One region of the Pseudomonas sp. WC2 genome, then DNA from elsewhere that is predicted to be linked to it. Evidence: predicted binding sites of a transcription regulator. Region 1 holds the regulator's gene; each other region holds the start of a gene.
What was found. Region 1 encodes FliA, which starts transcription of late flagellar genes. Its sites were predicted from a motif close to CTAAAGTTTNNNNNNNNNNNGCCGNTAA; they were not measured.
Positions count from the first base shown of each region.

Region 2: ACQ4OE_RS24285 (methyl-accepting chemotaxis protein) is a predicted target of FliA. The motif match lies at 2,219-2,246, and genes of this name have one in related genera.
Region 3: ACQ4OE_RS19660 (methyl-accepting chemotaxis protein) is a predicted target of FliA. The motif match lies at 2,280-2,307, and genes of this name have one in related genera.

Region 1 is NZ_JBOBDR010000011.1:97,976-102,149, forward strand. It holds gene flhF (flagellar biosynthesis protein FlhF) at 1-1,181, shown strand, start outside; gene fleN (flagellar synthesis regulator FleN) at 1,298-2,128, shown strand; gene fliA (RNA polymerase sigma factor FliA) at 2,125-2,865, shown strand; gene ACQ4OE_RS15310 (chemotaxis response regulator CheY) at 3,032-3,403, shown strand; gene ACQ4OE_RS15315 (protein phosphatase CheZ) at 3,422-4,174, shown strand, end outside.
Region 2 is NZ_JBOBDR010000025.1:7,939-12,112, reverse strand. It holds gene ACQ4OE_RS24300 (DUF1631 domain-containing protein) at 1-710, shown strand, start outside; gene ampD (1,6-anhydro-N-acetylmuramyl-L-alanine amidase AmpD) at 775-1,335, shown strand; gene ampE (regulatory signaling modulator protein AmpE) at 1,332-2,171, shown strand; gene ACQ4OE_RS24285 (methyl-accepting chemotaxis protein) at 2,336-4,174, shown strand, end outside.
Region 3 is NZ_JBOBDR010000016.1:46,623-50,796, forward strand. It holds gene ACQ4OE_RS19655 (hypothetical protein) at 1-432, opposite strand, end outside; gene ACQ4OE_RS19660 (methyl-accepting chemotaxis protein) at 542-2,164, opposite strand; gene ACQ4OE_RS19665 (transporter) at 2,440-3,462, shown strand; gene ACQ4OE_RS19670 (inorganic phosphate transporter) at 3,662-4,174, shown strand, end outside.

The DNA.
Region 1 (4,174 bases):
GGGTTCCGAACATGGAACTTGAGGACGAGCTGCGCAAGACTCAGTCGCGCATCGTCACCGCCCAGGCCGAGTTGAGCCTGCGTGGCGAAGCCGATGGCAACAGCAATCGTCAGATCTTTGCCGGGCTGCCGTTGACCGCTGGCCTGCCGCTGACCGCCGCTGAACCGCTGACCGAGCCGACTTACGCCGCGCCGGCGCGTCCGGCCCCGGCGCCTGCGCAGTCCTCCGGCGGCGTTGATCCGCGTGCACTGGACTCGATGCGTTTTGAATTGAACAGCCTGCGCGAGCTGATGGAAGTGCAGCTCGGCACCTTGGCCTGGAATCAGTTGCAAGGCAGTCGTCCGGCTCAGGCCAACCTGTATCGCCGTCTGCAGCGCATCGGTCTGTCCGGCCCGTTGTCGCGCGATCTGCTGTCGATGATCAGCGATATCGAAGAGCCGCGTCAGGCCTGGCGCATGCTGCTCGCGCATCTGGCGCGGATGATTGCCGTACCGGAAGTCGAGCCGCTGGAAGAGGGCGGTGTGATCGCCATGGTCGGCCCTGCCGGCATGGGCAAGACCACCACACTGGCCAAGCTGGCCGCACGTTATGTGCTCAAGTACGGCGCGCAGAATGTCGCGCTGGTGAGCATGGACAGTTTTCGCATCGGCGCTCAGGAACAACTGAAGACCCTCGGTCGCATCCTCAATGTGCCGGTGACTCACGTCGATCCTGGTCAATCGCTGGTGCAGGCACTGGATCCATTGCTGCGCAAACGCGTGGTTTTGATCGATACTGCCGGCCTGCAAGCCAGCGATCCGGCCCTGCGCATGCAGCTCGAAAGCCTGGCCGGGCGTGGCATCCGTTCAAAAAATTATCTGGTCTTGGCAACCACCAGCCAGAAACAGGTTCTAACCGCCGCTTATCACAGTTACAAGCGTTGCGGGCTAGCCGGCTGCATCCTGACTAAACTGGATGAAACGGCCAGCCTTGGCGAAGTGTTAAGCCTGGCGATCAGTCATGAATTGCCGGTCGCGTACCTGACCGATGGCCCACGGATTCCGGATGATTTGCATCTGCCGCGTCGTCATCAACTGGTCAGCCGCGCCGTCAGCGTGCAAATGCAGGAAGAACCCAGCGAAGAAGCCATGGCTGACATGTTCGCTGATATCTACCACAGCCCGACCAAGCAGGTAGGCTGAGGTATTCATGAACAGTTTTTGTACCTACATCGATGGTCTGCCATGCATTGTTCCGGTTGTGAACGCGCAGCCAGTAATGTGGCCTCCGTCTATGCAAGACAAGGTAAAGAAATAACATGGGCAGCATGCATCCCGTACAGGTGATCGCGGTGACCGGCGGCAAAGGTGGCGTCGGCAAGACTAACGTGTCAGTGAACTTGTCTCTGGCTCTGGCAGAGCTTGGCCGTCGGGTCATGCTGCTGGACGCCGATCTGGGACTGGCGAACGTCGACGTATTGTTGGGTCTGACCCCGAAACGCACTTTGGCCGACGTCATCGAAGGCCGTTGCGAATTGCGCGACGTGCTGTTGCAAGGCCCCGGTGGCATTCGCATCGTGCCGGCCGCGTCCGGCACTCAGAGCATGGTCCACCTGAGCCCGGCCCAACACGCCGGTCTGATTCAGGCGTTCAGCGACATCGGCGACAATCTCGACGTACTGGTGATTGACACCGCTGCGGGTATTGGTGACTCGGTAGTCAGTTTCGTACGCGCAGCCCAGGAAGTGTTGCTGGTGGTCTGCGATGAGCCGACCTCGATCACTGACGCTTACGCGCTGATCAAACTGCTCAACCGCGATTACGGCATGAACCGCTTCCGCGTTCTCGCCAACATGGCGCAGAGCCCGCAGGAAGGGCGCAACCTGTTCGCCAAGTTGACCAAGGTCACGGACCGCTTCCTCGACGTCGCCCTACAATATGTCGGCGCCGTGCCTTACGACGAAAGCGTGCGTAAAGCGGTGCAGAAGCAGCGTGCCGTCTACGAAGCCTTCCCGCGCTCCAAGTGCGCGCTGGCATTCAAGGCCATTGCACAGAAGGTCGACACCTGGCCGCTGCCCGCCAACCCGCGCGGCCATCTCGAGTTTTTCGTCGAGCGTCTCGTGCAGCAAACGGCAGGGCCCGTGCTATGACCGCTAGCGGTATGAATTACTACAAAAAGTCGGCACGTGACGCTCAGTACGAGCTGATCGAGCGTTACGCGCCGCTGGTCAAACGCATTGCCTATCACTTGCTGGCGCGATTGCCGGCGAGTGTGCAGGTTGAAGATTTGATCCAGGCCGGGATGATCGGCCTGCTCGAAGTCTCGACCAAATATGACGCCAGCAAAGGCGCCAGTTTCGAAACGTACGCGGGCATTCGAATCCGCGGCGCGATGCTCGACGAAGTGCGCAAAGGGGACTGGGCGCCACGCTCGGTTCACCGCAATACCCGTATGGTCAGTGACGCAATTCGCTCAATTGAAGCTAAAACCGGCCGTGACGCTAAAGATCACGAGGTTGCAGCCGAACTCCAATTGAGTCTCGACGATTACTACGGGATTTTGAATGACACCTTGGGCAGCCGCCTCTTCAGTTTCGACGACCTGCTGCAGGACGGCGAACACGAAGGGCTGCACGAGGATGGCGCGAGTGCTCATCTTGAGCCGTCACGCGATCTGGAAGATGAACGCTTCCAGGCGGCGCTGGCGGACGCGATTGCCAATTTGCCGGAGCGTGAGCGACTGGTGTTGGCGCTGTACTACGACGAAGAGCTGAACCTCAAGGAAATCGGTGAAGTCCTTGGCGTCAGTGAATCGCGGGTCAGCCAGTTACACAGCCAGTGCGCGGCCCGTTTGCGGGGGCGTTTGGGGGAGTGGCGAGCGCGCTGAAGGCAGTGTGGGGACACTGCGAACGAGGCTGGTGCGGTGATGAACGGCACCGGTCTTGCTCTGTTGTGCTCCAGACAGTCTTCGAGTGCTGCGCCGATTGATTGAAGTGGCGCGTCCAGGTGCTGGGCGCGTTTAAGACTGCTTGGAGGTCGAATTGAACAAAGACATGAAAATCCTCATCGTTGATGACTTCTCAACGATGCGGCGGATCATCAAGAACCTGCTGCGTGATCTTGGGTTCACCAACACCGTCGAGGCTGACGATGGCACCACTGCCATTCCAGTGCTCAACAGCGGAAGCATCGACTTTCTGGTAACGGACTGGAACATGCCGGGCATGACCGGTATCGACCTGCTGCGTCACGTGCGTGCCGATGAAAAGCTCAAGCACCTGCCGGTACTGATGGTGACTGCAGAAGCCAAGCGCGAGCAGATCATCGAAGCCGCTCAGGCCGGTGTAAACGGCTACGTCGTCAAACCTTTCACGGCTCAGGCGCTGAAAGACAAAATCGAGAAGATTTTCGAACGCATCGGCTGATGAACGCGCGGGGGAGCTATGGAGCATAAAGAATCTTCACAGGGCGATTTCGAGTCGACCCTGAAAAAACACGCGGTCGAACTGGTCGAGAGCCTTGAAAAAGGCAGGTTCGGCGACGCTGTGCAACTGATCCATGAGCTCAATCAGACCCGTGACCGCGGCCTGTATCAGGAAGTGGGCAAGCTCACACGCGAACTGCACAGTGCGATCGTCAATTTCCAGATCGATCCGCACATGCCGCAGGCCGAGGAAGTGTCGCAAATCACCGACGCCACCGAACGCTTGGGCTATGTGGTCAAGCTGACGGAAGCCGCGGCCAACCGCACCATGGATCTGGTGGAAAGCGCCACGCCGGTGGTCAATGGTCTGGCTGAAGAAGCCCAGGCCTTGAGTACCGATTGGGGGCGTTTCATGCGTCGTGAAGTCGGGGCTGAAGAGTTCCGCGAACTGGCGCGCCGGGTCGACGGTTTTCTGTCACGCAGCAGCACGGGCAACCGTGAAGTGTCGAGCCACCTCAACGACATCCTGCTGGCTCAGGATTACCAGGACCTCACCGGTCAGGTGATCAAGCGTGTGACCCAACTGGTCACCGAAGTCGAAAGCAATTTGCTCAAACTCGTGCTCATGGCCAGTCAGGTCGACCGCTTTGCGGGCATCGAACATGACCGCGCCGCGATGCTTGCAGAAAAAGATCCACAAAAACATCTCTCGCAGGGTGAAGGTCCGCAGATTCATGCCGATAAACGAGAAGACGTTGTGTCCGGTCAGGAC
Region 2 (4,174 bases), on a different contig from region 1:
CGTTGCTCGGTAAAGTCCTGCCGCCATCGGTGGTCACCTTCGTCCAGAACGCGTGGAGCAAAGTCCTGCTGCTGACGCGTCTCAAACACGGCGATCAGTCTGCCGAGTGGCAGGCCGACGTGCAGACCATGGAGCTATTGATCTGGAGCGTGCAGCGGCATGATGATCCCGGGTTCGGGCTGCGTTTATTGGCCGTTGTGCCGGGTTTGCTGAAATCCCTGCGCGACGGCCTTACCAGCACCGCGTTCGACCCGTTTGCCACCAGTGAGTTTTTCAGTGAGCTCGAAGCGCTGCACGTGAGGGTACTGGAGCGAACAACGGGCGCCGATGAAGAGACGGCGATGGTCGAGGTCTCGCAGCAGATCGTTTTACCGACCGCCGACGAGGGCTCGCTGGAGGTGACTTCCGTGCGGTTGCCCCATGACGACGCCGGTTTGCGCCAAGTCGAACAGTTGCGCATCGGCAGTTGGGTGGCGTTTGCCGAAGACGACGAGCACAGCTTGCGCTGCAAACTGGCGGCGATCGTCGAAGCCACGGGCAAGTACGTCTTCGTCGATCGCACCGGGATGAAAGTGCTCGAACGCAGTCGCACGAGCCTCGCACTGGAGTTTCGTCGCGGCGCCGTCCGTGCGCTGGACGACACCTTGCTGTTCGACCGGGCGCTGGAGTCGGTGCTGGGCAATCTGCGGCGACTCAATCGCGGCAAGTGATCGCGCGCCGGGGGTCGATCACGGCATACTGGGCGTCAACACAGTCGGCGTTGAAGGAATCGGTATGCAGTTGGATCCCGCTAGCGGGTGGTGTCACGGGATGCAGGTCTGCCCATCGCCCAACTTCAATGAACGGCCTGCGGGCGAAATCTCCCTGTTGGTCATCCACAACATCAGCCTGCCGCCGGCTCAATTCGCCACCGGCAAGGTGCAGGAATTTTTCCAGAACCGTCTGGATGTCACCGAACATCCCTATTTTGCAGGAATCGCCGACCTGCGTGTCTCCGCGCATTTCCTGATTGAGCGTGACGGCAAGGTCACCCAGTTTGTCTCCTGTCTTGAACGGGCGTGGCATGCTGGCGTGTCGATGTTCGAAGGCCGCGAAACCTGTAATGATTTTTCCGTGGGCATCGAACTTGAAGGCACCGATGATCTGCCGTTCACCGATGCGCAATATCACGCATTGACGGCGCTGACCCAGCAATTGCAAAAAGCATTTCCGGCCATCACCGGCGCCCGTATCTGCGGGCACAGCGACATTGCTCCCGGGCGCAAGACCGATCCTGGCCCGGGGTTCGACTGGGCGCGTTACCGCGCGGCCCTGGCACAAGAGGAAGGACAATGAGTTTTCTGGTGTTACTGCTGGCGCTCTGGATCGAGAAGTTCTCGGCCCTGCGCCATCGGCTTCAACGCGATGGCGGATGGATCCGCGAACTGAACAAACTCGAAAGCAGCCAGCGACTGGCGGACAAGCCGTGGCTGGTACTGACGATTCTGGTGTTGCTGCCCGTGGCGTTGCTCGGCTTGTTACTGCTGGTGCTGGAACCGGTGGCTTACGGCCTGCTGGCCTTGCCGGTGCATTTGCTGGTGGTGATTTACAGTCTGGGGCGCGGCGACTTGCTCGGCGGCCTCGGGCCTTTTCGCGATGCCTGGCGTCGTGAGGATCTGCAAGCCGCGGCCCACGTTGCCAAACGTGACCTGAATATCTGCGCCGACAGCGGCGAGCAATTACTGGATCGCGTGCAGGGGCATCTGCTGTGGGAGGCCTATCAGAGCTTCTTCGCGGTGATCTTCTGGTACTTCCTGCTCGGGCCGGTGGCGGCATTGGCCTATCGTTTGCTGGCGCTGGCCGAAGAACATGGCAAAAATCCCGCGCTGGTCGAGCGTGCCGGGCAACTGCGCCATGCCTTTGACTGGGTCCCGGTGCGTTTGCTGGCGGCCAGTCTGGCGCTGGTCGGCAACTTTGTTGCAGTGAGCCGGGTGATGCTGCACGAACTGCTCAACTGGAACATCAGCGCCGCACAGTTGATCAACAAGGTCGGTCTGGCAGCGGGGGAGATACCGCCGCCTGCGGTCGGCCCGGACGGCATCAACACCCTCGATTGCCTGTGGGAACTGCTGCTGCGTGCGGCGGTGCTGTGGTATGCCGGGTTTGCCTTGTGGACGGTTCTGGTTCATTGATCAATCGGGCCGAGGGAGCAAGTCCCTCGGCCCAGCTCGCCGTTAACCTTAAGTTACAAAACCTCCCGCCGATTTGAGCTATACAGACACAGCGCCCGATAGTGGCTATCTGCTGTCGCCCCGCGCCTGCCAATAAAAACAAGAAAAACCAAGGGAGACTTCCAGTGAAGAGCTTGCTCTATCCCGCCGTCTCGCTGATGAACCGTCTGAGCTTCGGCATGAAGTTCAGCTTGATCAGCGTGCTGTTCCTGGTGCCGATGCTGGTAACCAATTTCTATCTGGTGCGCGACTCGTATCGCGAATTCCAAGGCACCCGGGTCGAGTTGCAAAGCCTCGATCTGCTCGGCAGCAGCTTGGCCCTGCGCCGGGATCTGGAGACCCTGAACAATCTGGTGCAGATCAACGTCACCCTTGGCCAGTCCGGCAAGGCCGGTAACCTGGAAGCGGAAATCACCACGCTCGAACAAGCGGTGCTGACGCGTCTGCAAGGCCTGACGGCAACGACCGACGATCCCGAGCAGATCCAGATGTTCGACGGCAAGCGCGATGAAATGATTGCGGCGTTCAAGGCCCAGCAAGTCGAAAGCTCACTGCAAAGCAAAAGCGCGTTGATCGGCAAACTGGTGACCAGTGCGCAGATCTTCAGTCAAGTCATCACCAGTCAGGCCGGTATGAGCCGTGACAATCAGGGTGATATTCGTCAGCTCAGCGAACTGGTGACCCTGATCACGCCGGGCATTACCCAGACCCTCGGCGAAGGTCGGGCGATCGGCTCGTACTCGCTGGCCCAAGGGTTTCTCAACAGTGCCTCCAGTACGCGCTTCGATGAGCTGCTGGTGAAGATCGAAAAACTTCAGGCGGAATACGCCTTGAAACTGCAGGACGTCCTCGGTTCCAGCAAAGCCGCCCGCGAAACCCTCAGCGTTGAGGCCGACAACAGCAAGGCGTCGCTCAAGCAGGCGAGCGAGCTGTTCGAAGAACAAGTGGTGATGGCCGATACCCTCGACGCACCGTGGCAGGCGTTCTATGACCAGGCCACCGTGTTGATCGACACGACCTATGCGCTCAATGAAGCCTCGCTGAAATTCCTCGACAGCCAATTGCAGCAGCGTCTGGCGCAAAACCGCACGCACATGATCTTGCAAGCCACGGCGTTGTCGGTGGTGTTTGTGCTGATTTTCTATCTCTACGGTGGTTTCTACGCGTCGACCCGCACCACGCTCAAACGCCTCGGCGCGATGATGGACAAGGTGGCGGCAGGCGACATGACCGTCAACTTCAAGGCCAACAGCCGCGATGAACTCGGTGAGTTGGGCGAAGTGTTCAATGTCACGGTGAAGAAGATTCACGACTTGATCGAGCGTGTCGGCCAGACCGTCGGCGAAGTCGAGCGTCAGGCCGGTCAGGTCGAAAACGTCTCCGCGCAAAGCAATCAGGCAGTCGCCGGGCAACGCACGCAGATCGAGCAAGTGGCGACGGCGATGAATCAGATGTCAGCGACATCGCTTGAGGTCGCGCGCAGTGCTGCGGCGGCCGTGAGCAGCGCCCACAGCGTCAACGACGAGACCATCAGCGGTCGCGGTCTGGTGGAGTCGCAGCAGGGCAGCATTGCCGCGCTGGCCAGCGAGATCGATCAGTCGGTGCTGGTGATCAATCAGCTCGCCAGCGACAGCCAGTCGATCAGCCGCGTGCTGGAAGTGATCAAGAGCATCGCCGAACAGACCAACCTGCTGGCGCTCAACGCCGCCATCGAAGCGGCCCGCGCTGGCGAGCAGGGTCGCGGTTTTGCCGTGGTCGCAGACGAAGTGCGCACGCTGGCCAAACGTACCCAGCAATCGACCGAAGAAATTGAACAGATGATTGCCAAGTTGCACGGTGGTGTCGGCGCGGCGGTAAAAGCCATGGGCATCAGTCATCAAATGGCCAACGGCACGGTCGGGCAGTCGGAAAAGGTCCAGCAGGCGCTGGAAAACATCCTTGGCGCTGTGGGCATGATCGTTGAT
Region 3 (4,174 bases), on a different contig from region 1:
GACCAGTGAGCCGGCGGTGCTCGAATCCGAATCCTGCAGCGCCTGCAACAGCGAGGCAGTAGCGGTCGACAGCGACGCCGAGGTGGCGGTGATCTGCGCTTGCGCCGCCGCTACTTCAGTCGCTTTGGCATTCGAGCTTTCCTGTTTGGCCTGAGCCGCCTGCAGCGCTTGCTGTTCTTCCTGCAATTGCTTCTGCAGCTCGGCAATCTGCTTGCGCAGCTCCTTCACCGAATCCGATTCCTCACTGCTGCTGGAGCTGCTATCGCCCGCCGGCGCCGCACCACCACCCGCCGCGACTTTGCTGGTGTCAGCGCTCGTGCCAGTGCCGGCAGTTGCGCTGGTAGAAGTGTCGTCACCGACATCGGTGATCGCGGTTTTGCTGGTCGGTGTGGTGACGGTCTGATTGATCGAAACAGAAGTGATGCTGACCATGGAAAGGCTCCAATGCCGGTTATAGATAACCGGTCATCGACCACAGTCGCTTCAATTTGAGATCGACTGTGTACCGACTCGGTATCCGAACCGGTACACATCGGCTCCGTCACGCACTCAGGCGCGCAGTGACTTCGTTGAGTTGCCCGGACAGACCGTGCAGATTCTGGCTGGCGCTTTCGGTGCGCTGCACGTTGTCGAGATTAGTGCTGGCAATCGAGGTGATCTCGGTCAGGTTGCGCGAGATGTCCTCGGCCACCGAGGTCTGCTCTTCGGCAGCGGTGGCGATCTGACGGTTCATGTCGCGAATCGCCTCCACCGCGTGAGTGATGCGCTCCAGCATCGCCCCGGCCTGGGTCACTTGCTCGACGCTTTCATCGCTGCGCGACTGCCCGCTTTCGATGGCTTGCGCAGCATCCACCGCACCGGTCTGCACGTTCTGAATGATCTGGTTGATCTCGATGATCGACTCGGCGGTACGTTGGGCCAAATTGCGCACTTCATCGGCAACCACGGCAAAACCACGTCCGGCCTCACCGGCGCGCGCCGCTTCAATCGCGGCGTTGAGCGCCAGCAGATTGGTCTGTTCAGCGATGCCACGAATAACTTCCAGCACTTTACCGATGCGGCCACTGTCCGCTTCCAGACGACGGATAACGGTGGCGGTGTTGGCGATTTCGCCGCGCATCTGGGTGATCGAGTGGATGGTGCTCTGCATGACTTTCTCACCCTGTTGGGCGGACTGGTCGGCATCGTCGGCAGCTCGTGCGGCATCGGCGGCGTGACGCGCCACTTCCTGGGCGGTGGCGGACATTTCGTTCATCGCGGTGGCCACCTGATCGGTGCGGTTGAACTGCTCGTTGGTGCCGCCGGCCATGGTCGTGGCGATCGCGTTCAACTCGCCGCTGGCGCTGTCCAGATCACTGGCGCTGCGCTGCAAACGGGTGAAGGTTTCGGCAAGGAAATCACGCAAGGTGTTGGCGGCGGCGGCGAGGTTGCCCAGCTCGTCCTGACGGTCGCTGACCACGCGCTCGGCCAGTTTTCCGCGACTCAACTGAGTGACGTAATCAATCAGTTTGCGGATCGGCTCGACCAAGCTGCGATTGACCAGCCATAGGCTCAGCAAGCCAATCACCACCCCAGACGCGAGCATCACCAGCAGACCGAACAACACGGTGCGGTCGGCGTCAGCGCTGATCAACGCCGACTGCTCGGTGCCCTGTTTGCGCAACTCGGCAACCAGTTCGCTCATCTGATCACTGGTAGCCCGATCGACGCCTTTGACCGCCAAGTCGCCCGCCGTCGGATCACCACCGGCAGCGACATAGGCATCGCGCCCCTTCTGGTAGGCAGAACCGAGTTGACGATGCTCATCACGCAGCCGTTCGATGCGCGATTTCAGGCTCGGCTCGATGCCTTTCTGGCCGGCCAACTCGCCGAGGATGTTTTGCACGTCGCGCTGACGATCCTCGAACTGCCCCCAATACTTGCTCAGATCCGCCGGTTGCTTGCCGCGCAACAGAACGTTTTTCCATTCCTGCACCTGCACCTTGAATTGCAGGTTGGCTTCGTCGATCAGTTGCGAGGTGTGCAACGGGCCGGCGATCAACTGGCTGTAGCTTTGCACGCCGTTGGACAGGAAATGAAAACAGGCCAGCGCGATCAACAGCATCGCCAACAGACTGCCGCTCAGCAGGGCGAGAATTTGCGCTCTCAGGGATTTTTGCAGCATCGCAGGTACTCATGACAGGGATGAGGCACGCCCAAAACGAGCGTGAAAAAGTGGCCAGACTTCCCTGTCGGCGAACCTTGGCTCAAGGCCAGTGGCGCGCAAGCTAACTCACCTGTGATCGGCGCGCCAGAGCACTTCTTGAGAATCTCCCGACCATCGGTAAAGCTCTGATTTGACGTCATTTTGCTGTCACACAAACGTCATGTGACGTTGCGATGATGCCGCTCAGGTGAATCTGTAAACCCCGCACCACGCCCTCCTCGCAGCGAGCCGCCATGAACCACAGCCTCGATATCAGCCATCGCGATCCTGACCTGTTTGGCTTGCTCTACGGCTTTCGTTTTCTGCCCGGCGAACGCGGTCGCGAAGTCGATTCGGCCACGGCGTTGCGCTGTTTGCAGGACGACAATGACAATGGCGAATTCCTCTGGCTGCACCTCAATCTTGCGCACGCGGCGTGCGAGCGCTGGATGAAAAGCCATCTGCAATTGCCCGAAGAATTCTTCGAAGCGCTGCACGAAGGCTCGCGTTCGACGCGCATCGAGCATGTCGATTCGGCGTTGCTGGCGGTGGTCAACGATGTGGTGTTCAACCTCAGCAGCATGGTCTCGTCGGACGTGTCGACGCTGTGGGTGTGCGTGCGCAGCAAACTGATCGTCAGCGCGCGTTTGCAACCGCTGCATTCGGTGGACAAATTGCGCTCGTCGGTGAAGGCCGGCGAGCGCTTTCGTTCGCCGTCGGAACTGCTGGTGCATTTGCTGCGGGATCAGGGTGAAGTGCTCACGCAGATTGTGCGCAAGACCAGCCTGAGCGTTGATCAGATCGAGGACGAATTGCTCTCCTCACGGCTGTCGACCAACCGCGCTGAACTCGGCGCTAATCGGCGGGTACTGGTGCGCTTGCAACGGCTATTGGCGCTGGAGCCGGGGTCGCTGCTGCGCCTGCTCAATCGTCCGCCGCCGTGGTTGCAGAAGGAAGACGTCAAGGAACTGCGCAAATCCACCGAGGAATTTGCGCTGATCATCAACGACCTCACGGCGCTGGGTGAGCGGATCAAACTGCTCCAGGAAGAGATCGCCGCCAACCTCAACGAACAAAGCAACCGCACGCTGTTTACCCTGACGGTGGTGACGGTGCTGGCGCTGCCGATCAACATCATTGCCGGTTTTTTCGGGATGAATGTGGGCGGCGTGCCGTTGTCGCAGGATCCGGAAGGGTTCTGGATTTTGGTGGCGCTGGTGGCGACGTTCACCGTGATTGCCGGGCGGTGGGCGTTTCGTAAGCGCGGGGATTACTGACGTCCCCACACGCTCGTTTCCACGCTCTGCGTCACAGGGACGCGGAGCGTCCCGGGCGGCATTCCCACGCGGAGCGTGGGAACGAGCAGGAGACCGACGGTTGGGCTATTCATCCAAACACTGATCTGCCGCAGTCTCTCTGTAACATTCTGCAATGATCATGGGCGACATTCCTTCCCTCGCTGAGGATTGTCCGCTCATGGCTACTCCCTCCCTGACCGCCAGCCCCGCCTCCGCCGCCAGCGGCAGGCCGGCGCTGGACAAGAAAACCGGCCCGTTCACCTACGTGATTTTCTTCGCGGTGTTGGCGATGGGGATGCTGTTTACCGCCTACAGCCTGATGCACGACATGCACGAACTCGGCACGGTGGTGACCACTTGGACACCGTTCCTGCTGCTCGGCGTGGCGCTGTTGATTGCCTTGGGCTTCGAATTCGTCAACGGCTTCCACGACACCGCCAACGCCGTCGCGACAGTTATTTACACCCACTCGCTGCCGCCGAATGTCGCGGTGGTCTGGTCGGGTTTCTTCAACTTTCTCGGTGTGTTGCTTTCCAGCGGTGCGGTGGCGTTCGGCATCATCGCGTTGCTGCCGGTGGAGTTGATTCTGCAGGTCGGATCGTCTGCCGGTTTCGCGATGATTTTCGCTCTGCTGATCGCCGCGATCCTGTGGAACCTCGGCACTTGGTGGCTGGGTTTGCCGGCGTCGTCT